One region of the Roseibium salinum genome, then DNA from elsewhere that is predicted to be linked to it. Evidence: predicted binding sites of a transcription regulator. Region 1 holds the regulator's gene; the other holds the start of a gene.
What was found. Region 1 encodes HrcA, which represses chaperone genes, less so after heat shock. Its sites were predicted from a motif close to GTTAGCACTCNCNNNNNGNGAGTGCTAAC; they were not measured.
Positions count from the first base shown of each region.

Region 2: the regulator HrcA is predicted to act here: its motif matches at 3,443-3,471, upstream of ON753_RS23435 (co-chaperone GroES).

Region 1 covers NZ_JAPEVI010000003.1:3,502,123-3,509,907, forward strand. The annotation lists gene rdgB (RdgB/HAM1 family non-canonical purine NTP pyrophosphatase) at 1-347, opposite strand, end outside; gene rph (ribonuclease PH) at 360-1,073, opposite strand; gene hrcA (heat-inducible transcriptional repressor HrcA) at 1,224-2,294, shown strand; gene ON753_RS20735 (HesA/MoeB/ThiF family protein) at 2,355-3,158, shown strand; gene secB (protein-export chaperone SecB) at 3,306-3,806, opposite strand; gene ON753_RS20745 (ActS/PrrB/RegB family redox-sensitive histidine kinase) at 3,983-5,314, shown strand; gene ON753_RS20750 (ActR/PrrA/RegA family redox response regulator transcription factor) at 5,440-5,997, shown strand; gene ON753_RS20755 (hypothetical protein) at 6,163-6,672, opposite strand; gene ON753_RS20760 (VHL beta domain-containing protein) at 6,701-7,785, shown strand, end outside.
Region 2 covers NZ_JAPEVI010000003.1:4,053,102-4,060,886, forward strand. The annotation lists gene ON753_RS23415 (MFS transporter) at 1-839, shown strand, start outside; gene ON753_RS23420 (MarR family winged helix-turn-helix transcriptional regulator) at 1,032-1,562, shown strand; gene chrA (chromate efflux transporter) at 1,603-2,940, opposite strand; gene ON753_RS23430 (hypothetical protein) at 3,183-3,386, shown strand; gene ON753_RS23435 (co-chaperone GroES) at 3,618-3,932, shown strand; gene groL (chaperonin GroEL) at 3,989-5,614, shown strand; gene ON753_RS23445 (methylated-DNA--[protein]-cysteine S-methyltransferase) at 5,693-6,037, opposite strand; gene ON753_RS23450 (DMT family transporter) at 6,293-7,198, shown strand; gene ON753_RS23455 (L,D-transpeptidase) at 7,407-7,785, shown strand, end outside.

The sequences.
Region 1 (7,785 bases):
TCCGACTGGAGCTTTTCCTCAACCGTGCGCATCGCCATGTCGAAGTCCTTGTCCGGACCGGCCCAGCGCGCGGAATATATGCCCGGGTCACCGTCCAGCGCGGCGACGCAGAAGCCGCTGTCATCGGCAAGGGCCGGAAGGCCGGATGCCTTCGCGGCCGCCTGCGCCTTGAGGGCGGCGTTTTCCTCGAACGTCAGTCCGGTTTCCTCCGGCTCCGGCAGGTCAAGCTCGGCGGCTGAAACGACCTCGAACCCGAAGGGCTGAAGCAGTTCGTTGATTTCGCGGATCTTGCCCTTGTTGTGGCTTGCAACAACAAGCCTGCCTGGCTCCAGCTTCCGGTGGCTCATCTTTTCGGGTCCTTAAAGAATGGCCATTTTCTGCAGGTCGATCAGCCGGCTGATGCCGGTTTTCGCCAGGCCCAGCAACTCTCCGAACTGATCTTCGGAAAACGGCGCGCCCTCGGCGGTTCCCTGGATCTCGACGATGCCGCCGGAGCCGGTGATGACGAAATTCGCATCGGTTTCCGCCGTGCTGTCCTCGGCATAGTCGAGATCGAGCACCGGGGCGCCTTCGTAGATGCCGCAGGAGACCGCCGCGATATGCTCCTTCAGCACCTCGCCGGAGACCATGTCGCGGGCCTTCATCCATTCAACGCAGTCGCGAAGCGCCACCCAGGCACCGGTGATTGCGGCCGTGCGCGTGCCGCCGTCAGCCTGGATGACGTCGCAGTCCACGCTAATCTGCGCCTCGCCCAACGCTTGAAGGTCAACCACCGCGCGCAGGGAGCGGCCGATCAGGCGCTGGATTTCCTGCGTGCGGCCGGACTGTTTGCCGGCGCTCGCCTCGCGGCGCATACGGTCGCCGGTCGCGCGCGGCAGCATGCCGTATTCGGCCGTCACCCAGCCCCGGTTCTGGCCGCGCAGCCACGGCGGGACCCGCTCTTCCAGGCTGGCGGTGCACAAAACGTGCGTGTCGCCGAACTTGACGAGGCAGGAGCCTTCCGCATGTTTGGAAACACCGCGTTCCAATGTGACGGCGCGGAGCTCGTCGGCTGCGCGTTTGGACGGACGCATGAAAATACCCTTCGACTTTCGCTTATCGGAAACGGCTGTTTCCCTCAAACCTTCGCGCCTTGTAGACCCCAAGCTCATTCGCCGTAAAGGCCCAGCTTCACGTGAGCCCCATTTTGCGCCTATATCTTGGGAGTAAGACCCGCCGGGTTTATGTCAGATGGAGAATATGCCTTGAGCCTCAGCGACCTCGACAGGAGATCCCGCGAAATATTCCGTGCCATCGTCGAAACCTATCTGGAGACCGGCGAACCGGTCGGCTCGCGCAATGTTTCCCGGAACCTTTCCATGTCCCTTTCGCCCGCCTCGGTCCGCAACGTCATGTCGGACCTGGAGCATATGGGCCTCCTGCATTCGCCCCACACCAGTGCAGGCCGTCTTCCGACACAGGTCGGCCTGAGATTTTTCGTCGACGCGCTTCTGGAGGTCGGCGATCTGACCCAGCAGGAACGCCAGGCGATCGACGTCCAGGTGCGGGCCACGAAACAGGCGAATTCGACCGAACAGGTGCTTACCGAGGCCAGCCAGATGCTGTCCGGCCTTTCCATGGGCGCCGGTGTCGTGCTGACCCACAAGTCGGACATCCGGCTGAAACACATCGAGTTCGTACGCATCGAACCGCAGAAGGCCCTTGTCATTCTGGTCAGCGAAGACGGGTCGGTCGAAAACCGCGTCATCGACCTGCCTCCTGACCTGCCGTCTTCCGCGCTGGTGGAAGCCACCAACTATCTGAATGCCCAGATCCAGGGACGAACGATCCCGGAAGTCCGCGCGGAGCTCGAGAAGGTCCGTGACGCGGACCAGCTGGAACTCGACCAGTTGAGCCGGAAGGTCATCGACGCGGGGCTTGCCGTGTGGAGCGGCGAAAGCGTGAGCGATCCGGGCACCCTGATCGTGCGCGGCCGGTCTAATCTGCTGACCGACCTCGATGCGGTAGAGGATCTGGAGCGGATCCGGTTGCTGTTCGACGACCTGGAAAGCAAGAAGGACCTCATACAGCTTCTGGGTCTTGCCGAACGGGGCGACGGCGTGCGCATTTTCATCGGCTCGGAGAACAACCTGTTTTCGCTGTCCGGATCTTCGCTCGTGGTGTCGCCCTACCGGGACAGCAACCAGCGCATCGTCGGCGTTCTCGGCGTCATCGGCCCGACGCGGCTGAACTATGCGCGGGTCATCCCGATGGTGGATTACACCGCCCGGCTGGTGAGCAAGATCCTGGGATAAGGCTTGATCCCTTGCCCCGGCCGACCCCATTTAACCCGATCAACGAGAACAGAACCCGACATGCTTTCTCCCGCTGAACTTGAACGCTATGCCCGGCACATCGTGATGCGCGAGATCGGCGGGGCCGGGCAGCAGAAGCTGAAGAACGCCCGCGTTCTGGTGATCGGCGCGGGCGGGCTCGGGGCGCCGGTGCTGCAATACCTGGCCGCCGCCGGGGTCGGGACGCTCGGCATCGTGGATGACGACACGGTGTCGCTTTCCAACCTGCAGCGCCAGGTGATCCACGACACCTATCAGCTCGGCGAACCGAAGGTCGCCAGCGCGGCCGAAGCGATTGCCCGGCTCAACCCGAATGTGAAGGTCGAGCCCCGTCCGACGCGCATTGCCGGGCATAATGCCATTTCACTCGTCACGAACTACGATATCGTCGTGGACGGCTCGGACAATTTCGACACCCGCTACCTGGTTTCCGATGCCTGTTTCTTTGCCCACAAGCCGCTGGTGACGGCCGCGGTCGGCCAATTCGACGGATCGATCACGACGCTGCGGCCGTTCGAAACCGGCGCGGACGGGATGCCCAATCCGACCTACCGCTGCCTCTTTCCGAAAAAACCGCGCGAGGGCCTGCTGCCGACCTGCGCGGAGGCCGGCATTCTCGGTGCGCTGACCGGCATCATCGGGGCCATGCAGGCCATGGAGGTCATCAAGGAACTGACGGGTACGGGCGAGGGCCTGGTCGGCCGGCTGATGATGTTCGACGCGCGCAGCTTCCGCATGGAAACCATCCGCTACAGGTATTCCCCGAAGAACCCCTTGAGCGGCGAGAACCCGAAGACCTGGGCGGAAATGCTGGAAGAGGTTTGAAGGCGAGAGCTTTCAGCTCGCCAGCCGTCATTGCCTTTCCAGGGCAGCAGATATCTTCGTGAATCCCGTCGCTGAAACACCGCCAAAAGACAAAAAGCCCGCGCCGGTCGTCCTGGCGCGGGCTCAATAACGCGGAATTCCAGAAACTCAGTTGGGCTTCTGCTCGCCGGACGGCTGGGCGGCCGCCTGCTGGGCCATGTTCTGGCGGTAGAGCTGGGCGAAGTCGATCGGATCGAGCATCAGCGGCGGGAAGCCGCCGTTGCGGGTGGCTTCGGACAGAATGTTGCGTGCGAACGGAAAGATCATGCGCGGACATTCGATCATGATGAAGGGGTGCATATGCTCCTTCGGAACGCCGGTGATCTTGAAGAGACCTGCATAGACCAGCTCGACGTTGAACATGACCAGATCCGGGCGCTCGGCCTTGGCGTTAAGCGTCAAGACGACTTCAAATTGATCGTCCCCCATCTGCTGGGCGCCGACATTCACGTTGATGTCCAGCTTCGGCTGATCGCCCTGGGCCAGCGCGCGCGGTGCATTCGGGTTCTCGAAGGACAGATCCTTGATGTACTGGCCAAGGATATGCATGCCCGGTGCGGCATTGCCTTCCGCCTGCGGCTGCGCGCCGCCGTCATTGGTGTCGGTCATCGTGTCTCGTTCCGTTGCGCGGTGCTGATCTGAAATGAAGAGCCTGAAAATCCCTCCAGACGGCCGCCGGCCCGCGTGATCCGGTCAGTCCTGTTACCGGCTGGCTACCATCTACCACCCTTGTACACAAGTACCACAGCCTTGCCAGTCCCGGGAAAGCCCGTCAAAAGGGACCCATGACAGACCAACCGACCTCGAACATCACCCTGCCGCACCGGCGGCTGAAGCTGGACACGCTGGTGCGCCTGCGCTGGCTTGCCGTCGGCGGGCAGTCGGCCGCGCTCCTGGTGGTGCATGTGGGGCTCGGTTATCCCCTGCCGGCCGGGATCGCCTTCGCCCTGGTGGCCCTGTCGGCCTGGCTGAACATCTTCCTGAAGATCCGCTCGCCGTCGGCCATACGCCTTTCGGAGCGGGCCGCCATGCTGCAGCTTGCCTATGACATCCTGCAGATGAGCGGTCTCCTGTTCCTCACCGGCGGCCTCGGCAATCCCTTCGCCTTCCTGCTGATGGCGCCGGTCATGGTGTCGGCAACCGGCCTGTCGGCCCGCTACACGATCATCCTGGGCATACTGGCGACGGCCTGCGCCACGCTCCTGGCCGTGTTTCACCTGCCGCTGCCCTGGCCGGCCGGTGAGAATTTCAGCCTGCCGGTGGTCTATTCCGTCGGCATCTGGGTAGCGCTGGTGTCCACGCTCGGGTTCATGGCGATCTACGCCTTCCGGGTGGCGGAAGAGGCCCGGCAGCTTGCCGATGCCCTTGCCGCAACCGAGCTGGTCCTTGCCCGTGAGCAGCATCTGAATGCGCTTGACGGCCTGGCGACGGCGGCCGCCCACGAACTTGGAACGCCGCTTGCGACGATTTACCTGGCGGCCAAGGAGCTTTCCGACGAATTCGAGGCCGGCGATACCCGCGCCGAGGATGTCGCGCTGATCCGCTCACAGTCGGAACGCTGCCGGGGGATCCTGCGTCAGCTGACCAGCCTTTCCAGCGAGGAGGACAGAACCTACCAGCGCATGCCCGTATCCCAGCTCCTGGAAGACGTGATCGATCCGCACCGTGGAACCGGCGTTGCCATCCATTCCAGCCGCGAGGGGCAGGGGGCCGAACCGGTCGGCACGCGGAACGCCGCTATCCGCTACGGTCTCGGCAATCTTGTCGAGAATGCCGTCGATTTCGCGAGATCGCGGGTCGATGTCTCCGCGGTCTGGGACGACAAGACACTTTCGATCTCGATCAAGGACGACGGCCCCGGCTTTTCCGTCGACGTGCTGGGCAAGATCGGTGACCCTTATGTCTCCATTCGCGGCAGCAAATCGCCGCAGCGGGCGACCGGCGGCGGCCTGGGACTGGGTATCTTCATTGCCAAGACGCTGCTGGAGCGCACCGGTGCAAAGATCAGTCTGGAAAACCAGCCGCCGCCGCTGAGGGGAGCCCATATCCGCGTCAGCTGGCCGCGCGAGGTCTTCGAAGGCGGCGCGGCGCATGACGCGATCAGTCTGAAACCTTGAGGGCAGTACTCTCCACAGTGGACGAAACGTCTTTTTCACACCATAACAACAGCAACGAGAAGATACGGTGGTACCCGGTTCAATAGCCCGGGCGCGGCAAGACAGAATAAGACGGTAAAAACGACATGACGGACCAGAATACTTCCTTGATCGCCTCGGAGGACATGAGCCTTCTCATCGTCGACGATGACAAGCCGTTCCAGCAACGCCTGGCCCGCGCAATGGAAAAGCGCGGTTTCATTACGGAAACGGCCGACAGCGTGCAGGACGCGGTTGCCAAGATCACCCGCAACGCCCCCGCCTATGCGATCGTCGACATGCGGCTGGAGGACGGAAACGGCCTTGACGTGATAGAGCAGATCCGTCAGAAGCGCCCGGATGCCCGCGCGATCGTGCTGACCGGATACGGCAATATCGCAACGGCGGTGACCGCAGTGAAACTGGGGGCGATCGATTACCTGGCCAAACCGGCGGATCCCGACGATATCGCCGCCGCGCTGGCCCGCACGCCCGAAGACAGGGCCCTGCCGCCGGAAAACCCCATGTCGGCCGACCGCGTGCGGTGGGAACATATTCAGCGGGTCTACGAGCTGTGCGACCGAAACGTTTCGGAAACGGCGCGGCGGCTCAATATGCACCGCCGCACGCTGCAGCGGATCCTGGCGAAGCGCGCGCCGCGGTAAAACCCGTGGGTCCAGGCCGATTGCAGGGTTGCCCTTTCGGCAACACTTTGCCTAACTAGAACATGTGACGTCTAACCGCGAATGGTGGTTTTCCGGTTCATCCTGCGTTCATCCGGACGCCGATAAGATGCTCCGGCTCTTTAAGATCGATCAACTTTCCCGCTTTCATGTACAGTCGCATGAACGCAGGTTGATCATGCGCTCCCATGGAGATCGCTCATGCGGCATGTTGCTGCTCAAGCTCGTTTTACACCCGTCTTCAAATCCGGCCTCCTCGCCGCATGCGGCCTCGTCTTCCTGGCTTGCGGCACGGCGGCCCATGCCCAATCCGCACCCGAAACGCTGCGCATCAACGTGGAACCGTCGCAGCCCGGCATACGATCGATTACCGTCAACAAGGGGTACCGGCCGATCATCAGCCGGGACGACAAGGGCGTCGTCATCGACACGATGGGCAGCGACAGCAAACTGCCGCCCTGTGACATCAAGCTGGAAGTGACGCTGGAAAACAGCCGCGTCCTGCACCGCGACGCCAATATCTGCAGCGGCAACACCCTGGTTGTGGACGTTTCCAACGACGGCAAGCCCGGCGTGGCGGCGCGTGTCGTCGGCACGGATACGGGGGTTGCGGCCGGTCCGGTCAGCAAATCCCCGGCCGACAGCCCGTCGTCCCAAACGTCAGGCACGTCCACACCTCAATCCGATGCACCTTCGGAAGACGAGGATCTCGTCCATTGCCAGGATCGATCCGCCCGCGGAATCCGGCGGCCTGGAACCGCTCGAGCAGCGCGATACGCCGATATCGGCCCCCGAGGGCTCGGAGACGCCCGGCGTTTCCGGGGACCTGGAAACCATCGTTCGCGAGCGGATCGGCGGATCCGGCAACGGCAACGGCAACGGCCAGCCGGTACTCGTCACCCCCCGGGAAGACAGGCAATGGCTGACGGAGCCCGGAAACCAGCCGGGTTCCCTCTCCGTGCTGCAACACACCGTGACCCAAACCGACGACCGGACCTTCCGGGCGGAATGCACCAGCCAGTCCGGGTTTGCCAAGCTAATTTTCCAGCAGGCTCCTGCGGGCCTTCAGGAAGGCATGCCGCAGGCCGTGCGCATCTCCGCGGGGGAATTCCAGGGCATGTACAATGCCTTCGGCTCTTCCGCTTCAAACGAAGCCGGCATCTCCCTGCCGGAAGTCAATATCGAGATGACCGATCCCCTGTGGGAGGCGATGATCCGGGAGAGCGAGCTGTCGGTCTCCGTTGAAGGCATGCCCGCCTACGCAGTGTCGCTGAAGGGGAGCGCCAATCCGGTGCGCCTGTTCGTGGCGACCTGTTCCCTGCCGCAGCAGATCGTCGCCGATGGGGCGCCCGGGGAAGAACCCGGCTCGGACCTTTCCTGCGGCGAACTCGGGCGTGTCCGGTCGGTCGAAGCCGTCCGTCCCGGGCAGATCGTCTTCCGCAATGCCAGCCAGCAGCCGGTCGACGTCCACTGGATCGACTATCGCGGGGGCGAGCGGCCCTATGCCCGCCTGGAGCCGGGCCAGATCCTCGAGCAGCAGACCTATGTTTCTCATGCATGGTCCGTGCGCGGCGCCGGAGGCGAATGCCGCGGCATCTACGTGACCCGCACGCCCTATCGCGAAGTCGTCATTCAGGGGCCCGCCCAGTTCGGCCCCGTGGGCGGCAATGGCAACTTCGGCAACCAGGGGGGCGGCTTTGGCGGTCAGGACAATTTCGGGGGCCAGGATAATTTCGGGGGTCAGGATAATTTCGGGGGTCAGGGCGGGTT
Region 2 (7,785 bases), 550 kb from region 1:
TGTCCGGATTCTGCTTCGGTGCGCTGGACGTTGCCATGAACGGATGGGGAGCTGAGGTCGAGAAGGTGTTCGGCCGGCCGGTCATGTCCTCCTTCCACGGTCTCTACAGTCTCGGGGCGGGGGTATCCGCCGCCGCCGGAGGTGCCGCGATCGGGATGGATCTCGGCGTTGCGCTGCATTTCGTGCTGTGGGCGGCGATGTCCGTACCGTTTATCGTCTGGATCTGCCTTGAGTCCTGGCCCAACATGGACGGTGCGGCTGAAAAAAGCGGCAAGGCGCCGCTACTTGCGTTGCCGAAGGGGGCCCTGGTTCTTGTCGGGCTGATCGCCCTTGTGGCGGCGCTGGGGGAGGGGGCCGTCACCGATTGGGCAGCGCTTTACCAGATCGAGGACCTCGGCTATGCGGAATCGATCGCCCCGACCGCTTTTACCGTGTTTTCCATTGCCATGGTCATCATGCGGCTGGCCGGTGACAGGGTCATTGCGCGCTACGGCCCCGTGCCGGTTGCACGCATGAGCGGCGTGGTCGCCCTGCTGGGCTGCCTGCTCCTGGTCTCCGGTTACAGCCTCTGGGTGGTCTGGGCAGGGTGTTTCGTGATGGGGCTCGGCTATGCCGTTCTCTTCCCGCTGGCCATGTCCCGCGCCGCCAGCGATCCGCACATGTCCAAGGGCGCGGCGCTGGCCGCGGTTGCCACGCTTGGCTACGGCGCCTTTCTGTTCGGGCCGCCCCTGCTTGGGTTTATCGGAGACGCCTTCTCGCTCAGAGCCTCCTTCGGTGCAGTGGCCGTCCTGACCCTGACGCTGCCATTCCTGGCCGGGGCGCTGAAGGTGAGGGCCTGAGCCGGCGCTGAGATCGACGTTCCGTTCCCTGTTCGGTGCATGCACGATTTCTATTTGGGCCACTCAAACGGGACCGGCGTGAAATCCGCCTTTCGGCCCGCAGTGTCATTTGACGGTTAAAGAGTGCGGCTACTGTTCGCCCGCGCGACACGTAACAGCGATTCGAATTGACTTGAGGACAGGTGTGACAAGATGGCTTTCAACTACAAGAAAAGCATAACATTTCGTCTGGTTCAGGCCGCGAAAGCCCAACGCGTCCGCTCCGGATCGCACCTGATGCGGATCGGATTGCATCCGGGGCAGGAACTCGTTCTGAAGGTGCTGGCCGATACGGACGGGCGCACCATGAGCGAGCTGGCACTCGCCCTCGGCGTCCAGCCGCCCACCGTGACCAAGATGGTGACCCGGCTTTCCGCCCATGGTTATGTCCGCCGCCAGGCTTCCGACAAGGATGGGCGTCTCGCCCGGGTTCATCTGACGGACAAGGGCCGCGACCTGGTGACATCTGTCGACAGGGCATGGAAGCGGCTGGAACGCGAGGCCATGTCCGGGCTCGACGACAAGGACCGCAAGAAGCTGCGCAAGCTCCTGCGTCAGGTGGAAAAGAACCTGTCGATTTCGGTCGATGAGGATCCGGATCACGAAGCCGATCTGGACGGCGATACGGACGATGCGGGAAAAAAGGAAAAAGAGGGCAAGGAAAAAGAGCTCTCTGCCGCTTGAGGACGGCCGCCGCGACGGGACGGGACCTGTTTGCCGGAGATCATCCCGGTAAGGTCTTGGCGAGAAAGCCGAGCGCTGCCGTCACCGCCAGCACCGTCGCCATGCCGCGCTTTGCCGCAAAAACCAGGAAAGCCGCCAGGAGGGCAATCCCGGCAAGGATGGGGTCCAGGCTGGTGACGTCGGGCCAGAGAACTTCAAGGGCGCCGTAGCTCAGGGTTCTGGTCTCGGCAAAGAGAACGTTCACGGCAAACCAGATCGCCAGATTGAGGATCGTTCCGGCCACCGCCGCGGTAATGGCGTTCAATGCTTTTGCCAGCTTCCGGTTGCCGCGCAGTCTTTCCATCCAGGGCGCGCCGGTGAGGACGAACAGGAAGCTTGGGGCGAACGTCACCCAGGTGGTCATCGCCGCGGCGAGGCAGGCGCCCGTGAGCGAGGAAAACGGAGTCGGTTCGCGCCAGCCCGCCAGAAATCCGACGAACTGCGTGACCAGAATCAGCGGGCCGGGCGTCGTCTCGGCAAGCCCCAGTCCGTCGAGCATTTCCCCCGCGCCGAGCCAGGCTTTGGTTTCGACGGCCACCTGGGCCATGTAGCTGAGCAAGGCATAGGCGCCGCCGAAGCTGACCACCGCCAGCAGCGAAAAGAACTCCGCCACCTCGACAAGAACGTTGCCGGGAGCAAGCAGCACGGCCGCCGCGAGAGGCGGAGCGCCCCAGAGCGCAAGGCCGACGACCAGTGTCCTGACGGAGGAAGCGGCGGACGCTTTCGCCGCCGGCGCATCCTCGTCCGCAAGTTCCGTATTCGGGGCGGACCCGAGCACGAGGCCCAGAAGGCCCGCGCCGATAATCACCAGCGGAAATGGCACGGAGAAGAAAAACAGGGCGCAAAAGGATGCGCCGCAGATGATCCAGGCAAGGCGCGATTTGAGTGCTTTCTTGCCTATCCTGAGAAGAGCCTGCAGGACGATCGCCAGAACGCCCGCCTTCACACCATAGAAGATCGCCGCGATAACGGATGTGTCCGCGTAGGCGGCATAGACATAGCTGACCACCGCCATGGCGAAGGCGCCGGGCAATATGAACAGGAGACCCGCGATCAGCCCTCCGAGCATCCGTCCGCTCAGCCAGCCGCAATAGGTTGCCATCTGCTGGGCTTCGGGGCCGGGCAGCAGCATGCAGTAGTTGAGGGCGTGCAGGAACCGGTCCTCGGAGAGCCACTTGCGGTTTTCGACGAACTCCTGATGCATGACGGAGATCTGCGCGGCCGGGCCCCCGAAGGACAACAGCCCCACTTTCACGGAAACCCTGGTGATCTCGGCAAGCGAGGGGCGCGCATTGACCTGTGCCGGTTCGGTTTCCCGTGAGTGTTGGTCTGTCTGCATGAAGAAGGTGCTTCGTGAACGAGATGCGATGGAACCAGGGCACTGCCGGCAAAAGCGCTTTCAATCGCCATAGGCGGCCCGAAGAGAGTGGTAGTTCCTAGGCCGTTTTTGTGAAAGCAGAAAGACGGAGGTTTCGTCTGGCGGCATTACAAATTGGTCATTTGAAATCCCTCCCGATCGGAACCACGTTTCCTCCCAGTCGTCACCAAGAGTTCGAGGACAGAGGAATTCGGGGCAAGGACATGAACTACCAGACGATCAACGAGGAACGGGGCGCCCGGCGGGCCGCCGAATTGCGGCGACGGTTCCGCAAGGTATCCAGCGCTTCCTTCGGCCGGGCCCGCAGCCGGCTCCAGAACCGCGCGCGCAAGAACCGGGCAGGGGGAATCATGACCTGGTGGGTTCTTGCGGCGATTGTCGTTTTCCTGGGTTTCATCGCACTCTAAGCGGAGAAGCATCAGGGGACCGGTCCAAGTACATGATGGAGATCTGCCGCCTCGCCCCTGGCACTCTGTGCAAGAGAGTGCCAAAATTTTCAGCCAAGTGCTTGAAATCCAGCGATTCGATTCCATAATGGCATATGCGCGATGCCGCAGGGATCGCGTTTCCGGCGCCGGTTTCCGATCGGGTCCGGCGCGGAGGAACCTCTCGAAATGTTTGTCCATAAGGAGAACGACATGACGTTCCGTCCACTACAGGACCGTATTCTGGTACGCCGCATCGAGGCTGACGAAAAGACGCCCGGCGGTATCATCATTCCCGACACAGCCAAGGAAAAACCGCAGGAGGGCGAGGTGGTCGCCGTAGGCCCCGGTGCGCGCGACGACAGCGGCAGCGTGATGGCGCCCGATGTCAAGGTCGGCGACCGCGTCCTCTTCGGCAAGTGGTCCGGCACCGAAGTCAGACTGGGCGGCGAAGACCTTCTGATCATGAAGGAAGCCGATGTGCTCGGTGTGCTTGAGGGAAGCCAGCGCGCAAGTCAGGCCGCCTGAAAGGGGCCTGGCAATCTAACAACAATCGAGAGTGCTGCCTGAAGAGGAGTAGTCCAATGGTTGCCAAGGAAGTGCGGTTCCATACCGATGCGCGCGAGCGCATGATCAGGGGTGTCGATGTCCTCGCCAATGCGGTGAAGGTCACTCTGGGGCCGAAAGGTCGCAATGTGCTGCTGGAAAAATCCTTCGGCGCGCCGCGGATCACCAAGGACGGGGTGAGCGTCGCGAAGGAAATCGAGCTCACCGACAAGTTCGAGAACATGGGCGCGCAGATGGTGCGCTCGGTCGCCTCCAAGACCAGCGACGTTGCCGGCGACGGAACGACCACTGCCACCGTTCTCGCCCAATGCATCGTCAAGGAAGGGGCCAAGGCGGTAGCCGCCGGCATGAACCCGATGGATCTCAAGCGGGGCATCGACAAGGCTGTCGAGGCCGTGGTGGGCGAACTGAAGGGCAAGGCCCGCAAGATCGGCCACAACAGCGAAATCGCCCAGGTCGGGACGATCTCGGCCAATGGCGACGCGGCGATCGGCCGTTTCCTCGCCGACGCGATGGAGAAGGTCGGCAATGATGGGGTGATCACGGTCGAAGAGGCCAAGACGGCGGAAACCGAACTCGAAGTGGTCGAAGGCATGCAGTTCGACCGTGGCTATCTTTCCCCCTATTTCGTCACCGATCAGGAGAAGCTGCGGGTCGAATTCGACGATCCCTATATCCTGATTCACGAGAAGAAACTGTCGAATCTGCAGGCGATGTTGCCGATCCTGGAAGCGGTGGTGCAGTCCGGCAGGCCGCTCCTGCTCATTGCCGAGGACATCGAGGGCGAGGCGCTGGCGACGCTGGTTGTCAACAAGCTGCGCGGCGGACTGAAGGTGGCCGCCGTCAAGGCACCCGGGTTCGGCGACCGCCGCAAGGCGATGCTGCAGGACATCGCGACGCTGACCGGCGGTACGGCGATATCCGAGGATCTCGGCATCAAGCTTGAGAACGTCACGCTGGAGATGCTGGGCCGGGCCAAGAAGGTGGTGGTCGAGAAAGACAACACCACGATCGTCGACGGCGCAGGCACGAAGGAAGACATCCAGGGCCGCGTCGCGCAGATCAAGCAGCAGATCGAGGATACCACCTCCGACTATGATCGCGAGAAATTGCAGGAACGTCTTGCCAAGCTGGCCGGCGGCATTGCGGTCATTCGCGTGGGCGGTTCGACGGAAACCGAGGTGAAGGAGCGCAAGGACCGTGTGGACGACGCCATGCACGCCACACGCGCGGCGGTCGAGGAAGGCATACTGCCGGGCGGCGGCGTCGCCCTCTTGCGCGCGTCCGGGGTTCTGGATGCTCTCAAGGTGGACAATGACGACCAGAAACACGGCGTCGCCATCGTCCGCCGCGCACTCGAGCAGCCCGTCCGCCAGATCGCGGAAAATGCCGGGGAGGACGGATCGATCATCGTCGGCAAGCTGCGGGACAAGCCGGATTTCGAATTCGGCTGGAACGCGCAGACCGGCGAATTCGGCGACCTGTACAGCCAGGGCGTCATCGATCCGGTGAAGGTGGTGCGGACCGCCTTGCAGGACGCGGCCTCCGTCGCCTCTCTCCTGGTCACCACCGAGGCCATGGTCGCCGAAAAGCCGAAGAAGGAAGAGGACGCTCAGCCCATGCCCTCCGGCATGGGCTACTGAGGCGCGCCTCCGGATTCCAGTGATTGAAGATGAGTCTCCCTGGCTGGTGCCCGGGAGACCGCTTCCGGTTGCGCCGGCTCAAAGCAGGAACGGGAACCCGCCTTCCAGCTTCAGGAGGGCGATCTTCGTGTCGAGGCCGCCGTCGCCCGAGTAGCCGCCCAGGCCGTTTGCCGACAGGATCCGATGGCAGGGAATGATGATCGGGATGGGGTTGGCTCCGCAGGCCTGCCCGATGGGCTGGCCGTATGTGTTGAGCTCCTTCGCAAGGTCGCCATAGGTCCTGGTCTGGCCGTAGGGAATTGCCAGCATCGCCCTGAACACCGCCTGATGCAGTTCGCCGCCCCGGGGAGCCAGCGGCAGGTCAAATGTCTTCAGGCGGCCGTCAAGATAGGCCGCCACCTGCCGGCCGGCCTCTATCAGCAAAGGTGTTTCTCCTTGGCATGGAGGGCCGTTCCATTGTAAGCGGGTGATTGCGCCGTCCGTTTCATGGATCGACAGGCGCCCCAGCCATGTTTCGATTTCTGCAACAGGCATATCCGTCCCCCGCTTCGCATGCTGCCTTGGCCGCAGAATGATTAGCGGCCGGCCGGTTCGAGCTCAACCGGACATTTCCCGCAGGCGGAAGTGCCGATCCCCGTCTGTCATCTGGGGATGCTACCAGGAAAAGGCCAGCCGCCGATGGTGCATGACAGTCAGAAACGCTCCGAAAGCGGCGCCGCGGCATCCGTGGCGCCCCTTGCCGGGATCGGTCTCATCGTTCTGGCCTGCCTGTGTTTCGCCTTTCTGGATGCAACGGCGAAATACCTGTCGACCAGCATGCCGACGCTGCAGATCGTCTGGATTCGATTTGTCAGCCACGTTTTCCTGGCGCTGGTCCTGTTTCGGGTCTGGAAAACGCCTTCCCTTTTGAAGACCGGGCGCCCCGTCCTGCAGATCGTGCGCGCCTTCTGCCTGCTGGGAACGACGATCTGCAACTTTCTCGCCGTGCGTTATCTGCAGCTGGCGGAGACCATGTCCATCATGTTTGCCGGCCCGTTCGTGATCACCGCCCTGGCCGGGCCGCTGCTCGGCGAGTGGGCGGGCATCCGGCGCTGGGTGGCGATCATCATCGGCTTCATCGGCGTGCTTGTGGTCACCCGGCCGGGCATGGGCGGCATGCACTGGGCGGCGCTCTATTCGGTCGCCGCCATGTGCCTTTATGCTTTTTACGCGCTGCTGACCCGGCGGCTGACGGCGACGGACGGGTCCGCGGGAATGCTGATCATTTCCGGTATCGTCGCCGCCATTGCGATGACGCCGGCCGGCCTGTCGGTCTGGGTTACGCCGCCGGATCTTCAGACCTGGGCCCTGATGCTCGCCACCGGAGCCCTGGGCGCCGGCGGGCATTTCCTGTTCATCATGGCCCACCGGATTGCGCCGGCGCCGGTTCTCGCGCCGTTCATATACACGCAGATCGTCTGGATGATCACGCTCGGCTTTGTGATCTTCGCCGACGTCCCCACCCCGACCACCATCGTGGGGGCGGCCATCGTGGTCGGATCGGGTCTCTACATTCTCTACCGGGAACGGGTGAAGGGTATCTAGACCTATGTAATTGGATGCCCCGGCGTCGGGTTCGGCAGGCGAATCCGGCCATGTCGCGTGCGAAGGTTGACGGGGGCGGAGAGTTTCAGTCTTAATACCAACCTGCCGGCGAAGAAATGTTACCGGCCGGCATGAAGTATTTGAGATCGATCGCCCTTCCGCTTTCATATATTTGCAAGGGAAGCCGGGCCGGTCTGGGAGGACTGGGATGGAACTCGACCGCCGTGGATTTCTGGCAGGGACTGCCGCCGTCGCCGGCACATTGATGATGCCGCACACGGCCTCGGCCAATGCTGCCGCGAATGCTTATTTTACCGGGTACCGGAAGGATAACGGCTTCCAATACCGCACGACGAACTTCAAGCGCATCGATCCGGTCTGGCACCGGCAGATGGTGAAGTATTTCAGTCCCGAACCGCCGGGAACCGTGGTCGTCGATACCTCCAATCACTTCCTTTACTGGATCTGGGAAAACAACACGGCGCTCAGATACGGCGTCGGTGTCGGCCGCGAAGGCTTTCAATGGTTCGGCCGTGCGCGCATCGACCGCAAGGCGCTGTGGCCCCGCTGGGTTCCGCCGCCCGAAA